Regions from separate parts of the Arthrobacter sp. Z1-15 genome, predicted to be linked through region 2. Evidence: predicted binding sites of a transcription regulator. Region 2 holds the regulator's gene; the other holds the start of a gene.
What was found. Region 2 encodes Rex, which represses fermentation and respiration genes when NADH is low (regulators of the CRP and FNR family bind a similar motif). Its sites were predicted from a motif close to CTTGTGAANNNNTTCACAAG; they were not measured.
Positions count from the first base shown of each region.

Region 1 (2,389 bases), 780 kb from region 2:
ACGATGACGGTCCAGACGTAGCCCCAAAAGTCCCGCGCCGTGCCCCACCCCACTACCGCTGTGGCGATGGAAGCCAGAACCAGGCAGGCAACGGCATAACCGAGGGCGGCAGCCAGCGGCCCGGGAAGCACCCGGCGGGCAGCGCTGCCGGTGTCCGCCGGGGGCAGCGGAAGTGCGACGCCGTCGTCGGCTTTGTCAGTCATCGCGTCTGGCTCCCTGGAATAGGTGGACAACATCTTCCACGATATTGCGCACCACGGGCAGGCGGGAGAGGATGACGAGCTTTGCCGTCAGGGGAGCGACACTGTGTGCGAGCCTGCGGGAGCGGGTCTGTCCGGGTGAGCGGTCGTAGATCCAAAACAGGGTGATGCCCATGTGGACCAGCCATAGCAGTTCGGGCAGGTCATCCCGGATGGCCAGCGGGGGCTGCGGACGCGACACGGTGACGGCCTGCCGGAACAGCGCGATTGATTTCGCCCGCCCGACGCCGTCGTCCGCCGTGTTCCGGCGGCTCCGGCGGTCGGCAGCCGACGACGGCGACGGCGGCATGGCCAGCCGAAGGAAATGCGCCCCAAAGTCGTGATAGGGCTCCAGGATGTCCAAGTGGGCCAGCAGGATGAGCTTGAGGTGTTCGCCCAGGTTGTGTCCTTCGCGCAGCAGCGGCAGGGCACGGGTGCGGTGCTCGTCCTGAAGCTGCCGGTACAGCTCGGCCACGAGTTCATCCTTGGACCGGAAATAGTAATAGGCGTTGCCCACCGATACGCCTGCAGCTTCAGCGATGCTTCGCATGGTGGTTTTGGCGTAGCCCAGCGTGCGGAAGAGCTCGAGCGCTGAATCGATCAGTTGCCGCCTGGTCTGTTCGCTCTTGACCGTGGCGGCCATCAACACTCCTTGTGTTCAGTTGTATGCCCTCAATCTGCCCGGCACGCCCGCAAGTACATCACATTTTTGAACGTGTTCAAAAAGATGATGGTGCAGAGCGGCGGTGATCCTGCAAAGGGGCCGCGGCGGTGTTGCGCTCCGGAACGTGGCAGAATTGACGGCGGCCCTGACAGGCCGCCCGGTGCAGCGGGCACAGTGCTAATACAGCCGGAGACAGCTCAGGCGAACCACTACGAAACGGAACTCTCCATGCACACCTCCACCGGCGTCGATCCGGCGCCCGCCCCGGCCTTTGCGGCCCGTGGCAGCTCGCATTACGACATCATCCTGACGCTCATGTGCGTGGTGATTGTTATTTCCAACATCGGGGCAACCAAAGGTGTGGTGCTCGGGCCAATCTTCGGCGACTTCAGCATCGTCACCGACGGCGGCTTCTTCCTCTTTCCGCTGGCGTACATCCTTGGGGATGTCATCAGCGAGGTGTACGGCTTCAAGGCCGCACGCCGGGCAATCTTCACCGGATTCGCCGTGTCCGCGGCGGCTGCCCTCAGTTTCGCCGTGATTATTGCGCTGCCCGGATTCGATGATGAGTACGGGCAGGCCAAGCAGGCGGCACTGGAACTGGCGCTGGGGCCGGTCTGGCAAATCGTGGTGGCCAGCCTGCTGGGCTTCCTGGCCGGCCAGACACTGAATTCATGGGTGCTGGTGAAGATGAAGGAGCGGTTCCGTGAACGGGCCTTGATCGGCCGGCTCATGGCATCCACCGGTGTCGGAGAGTTCGCGGACACCCTGATTTTCTGTGCCATCGCTGCGCCCGTCATTGGCATAACCGATGCCGGCGGGTTCATTAACTACGTGATCTTCGGATTCGTCTACAAGACCCTCATCGAGTTCTTGTTTGTTCCGGTGACCGCTGTGGTTATCAAGGCCATCAAGAAGCGCGAGCCGAGTTACCAGGCCGCTGCAGCTTCTGCTCCGCCTGCCGGGTAAGGGCCCTGCGGTGGGGCGTTAGGCCTCCTGCCGCCTCTAGCGTCTTTGCTGGCTGTACCGGCTACCGGCTACCGGCTGCTGGCTGTACGGCCTGCTGGCTGTACCGGCTGCTGCGGCCTGCTGGACGGCAGTGTTCCTGTCCGGCAGCGGGAGCGGCTCGCCCGGCACGCGATCTTCCCCGTGCCCTTTTGCACCTGCCCTTTTTGCTCTAGCGTCACATCCATCGCCGTGCGGGCAGCAGGATGCTGCTCAGAGTTGGGCAGGGGCACGGCTGTCGGGAAAGACGCGGTTGAGCGACACGCCTCACGACATAGTTGAGGGGCGCGATTGAGCGCCGCGATTGAGGAGGAACGGCATGCAGGACAACGACAGCAGCAGCAATGACGGCACCCGGAACGATTCCGCGGCGGAAAAACAGAACAATCCCGCGGTAAAAGATCCTGGACAGGACACCGCCGGACGCGATGCCGCTGGCGCGGCAGGTGCCGGGGAAGCTGCCGACAACGAAGGCTTCCAT
Region 1 covers NZ_CP096454.1:278,063-280,451, forward strand. The annotation lists gene M1D40_RS01395 (hypothetical protein) at 1-203, opposite strand, end outside; gene M1D40_RS01400 (TetR family transcriptional regulator) at 196-882, opposite strand; gene M1D40_RS01405 (queuosine precursor transporter) at 1,132-1,872, shown strand; gene M1D40_RS01410 (hypothetical protein) at 2,228-2,389, shown strand, end outside.
Region 1: the regulator Rex is predicted to act here: its motif matches at 946-965, upstream of M1D40_RS01405 (queuosine precursor transporter).

Region 2 (2,389 bases):
GCCCTGCAGCATAAACCTGGCCTGCTTACGGGCGAAGCCGAAGGCCTCCCGGAGCGTGAATACCTTGCGCTGGTACATTTTGCGGCCCACGTGGAACAGGCTGGCTCCGCGCATCAGGGTGTTGTCGACGTCGAAAAACGCAGCCTCGCCGGGTTTGACCGCCGGAGCCAGAGGCTCGGCGGCTCGTACTGCGGTGGTTCTGGGCATACCACTGAGTCTACGCAAAAAGTCCTCCGGGGCACCGTCGCCCCTTGCGGGTTCCGGGGAAACCGGACGGGGCGGTTATTTTAGAGGTATGACCTCAACAGATGCGCATCCTGATCTCCTCCTGCTCACCCGGCCGGGCTGCCACCTGTGCGAAGGAGCCCGCGAGGTTCTCGAGAGGATCCGCTCTGACCTGGGCATCGGCTGGCGCGAACAATCCATCGAAGGGGACGCGGACCTGACCTCCCGTTTCGGTGAAGAGATACCCGTGCTCCTGATCGACGGCATCCAGCGCGATTTCTGGCAGCTGGACGAAACCCGTCTTCGACGTCTTCTGGGTGCCTAGCGGCGGAAGCTTTGTCCCCTCCGGCCGCGGGCTTAGAGTGGGAAATCCGGACAGCACCGACAACCGATAGGCACATGTGAGCACCTCCGAGGAATCCGACCGGTCTGCCGGTGCAGCCGCCCGGCACATTCCGCCTGCCTCGCTCGCCCGCCTGACCATTTACCTCAGGGCGCTGAGCGGCATGCTGGCCGAGGGGAACGAGCGTGTGTCCTCAGATGAACTGGCGGAAGCGGCGGGTGTTAATTCCCCGAAGCTCCGCAAGGACCTGTCCTACCTGGGCTCATACGGCACCCGCGGCGTCGGCTACGACGTGTCCTACCTCAGCGAACAGATCGCCTCCGCGCTGGGCCTGACCCGCAGCTGGCGGGTAGCCATTGTCGGGGCCGGAAACCTCGGCAGGGCGCTGGCCGGCTACCCGGGATTCGGCTCCCGCGGGTTCGAAGTGGTGGCCCTGCTCGACGCGGACCAGCTGCTGATCGGCCAGGAAGTCGGCTGGCTGCGCGTCAGCTCGGTCGAGTCCATGGAGAGCGTGCTGGAGCGGACCCGGACCAATATGGCCGTCCTGTCCGTTCCCGCGGAGGTGGCCCAGGACCTGTGCGACCGCCTCGTTGCGTGCGGCGTCACCAGCATCCTGAGCTTTGCGCCCGTGCTGCTGCAGGTCCCGGACCACGTCCAGGTGCGGAAGGTTGACCTGGCCACCGAACTGCAGATCCTGGCCTACCATGCGCAGCGGGCCCAGGTCTCGGACATCGCCTCCAAGGCCCGGGCCCGGTTGGCAACATAGCTCTCAGCCGGAGGTCCGGGAGCCGGCTGAACCGTCAGGACATGCTCAGGTACTGGCTGCGCCTGGGGCGGAAGTACCTGCTGCAGTCACCCCGGTAGAGCAGCCCGAGGCCGCCGGCTGCTGCCAGCACGGCAAGGGCCTGGAAAACGGAGCCGGCAGCTGCCGCGCCCGCCAGACCCGCGGCGGCTAGGACCGAGCCGCCAATGCGTGCCCAGTTCCTGCCTTCCCTGACCAGCACGGCGACCAGCAGATAGATGCCGAAAACCACGATCGAGGACGCGAGAGTGACCACCTGCAGGGCAGCGGCATACTCGCCGGCATCCACGCCGAGTTTCTCAAGCTGGGCCGCGTTGGACGGCAGCTCGGTCACGGGGCTGCGGCTGGCCCGGACCCCTCCCCAGAGACTGATGACGCCGGCAGCCAGAATCAGGACGAACGCGAAACCCACGATCCGTGGCCGCGGGCCCTTCCACTCGCTGTAGGGAATCCGGGCCGGGACAGCCGGCGCAGGGGCAGCGGCCGGCGGGTCCGGGATTGACAGAGCGCCGGTGCCGGCGGGCTGTTCCACCGCGGCGGTCTCTTCCGGGACGGGTGGTGCCGGCGGCGCCGGCGGGGCTGCTGCTGATAACGGCACTGCTGCCGATGGTGCAGCCGCGCGCCGGTGTGCAGCAGGAAGCCGGACGCCCGGCGAGCCCGGGGCCTTTCGGCCGAGGCCAAATACACGGCGCTTTTGAGGGTTGGGGGAAGCAGGAAGTGAACTCATCTTCGGGTGCCGCCTTTGCAAAAAAAGGGATACGCTCCGCGCCAGGCAATCGCTGCGGTCCCGGCGGGTCATCAAACGCTACAGCGCTTCTTCCGCGGTGTGACCAGCGTCAGCGGTTTGAGGCATGCGGGGCACCAAAAAGGGCCGGCCCCATTCCGGGCCGGCCCTTTGTGCGGAACCTTTTGTGCAGGTTGAGCAGCGCTCGGGTTTAGTAGTAGGGACCGAAGCGGGGCCGCTTCTGGAAGTACGGCTGCGCCTGCGGGCGGTACAGCATGACGATTCCGGCGATCCC
Region 2 covers NZ_CP096454.1:3,405,936-3,408,324, reverse strand. The annotation lists gene M1D40_RS15795 (HAD family hydrolase) at 1-207, opposite strand, end outside; gene M1D40_RS15790 (glutaredoxin family protein) at 296-550, shown strand; gene M1D40_RS15785 (redox-sensing transcriptional repressor Rex) at 627-1,334, shown strand; gene M1D40_RS15780 (hypothetical protein) at 1,369-1,902, opposite strand; gene M1D40_RS15775 (hypothetical protein) at 2,306-2,389, opposite strand, start outside.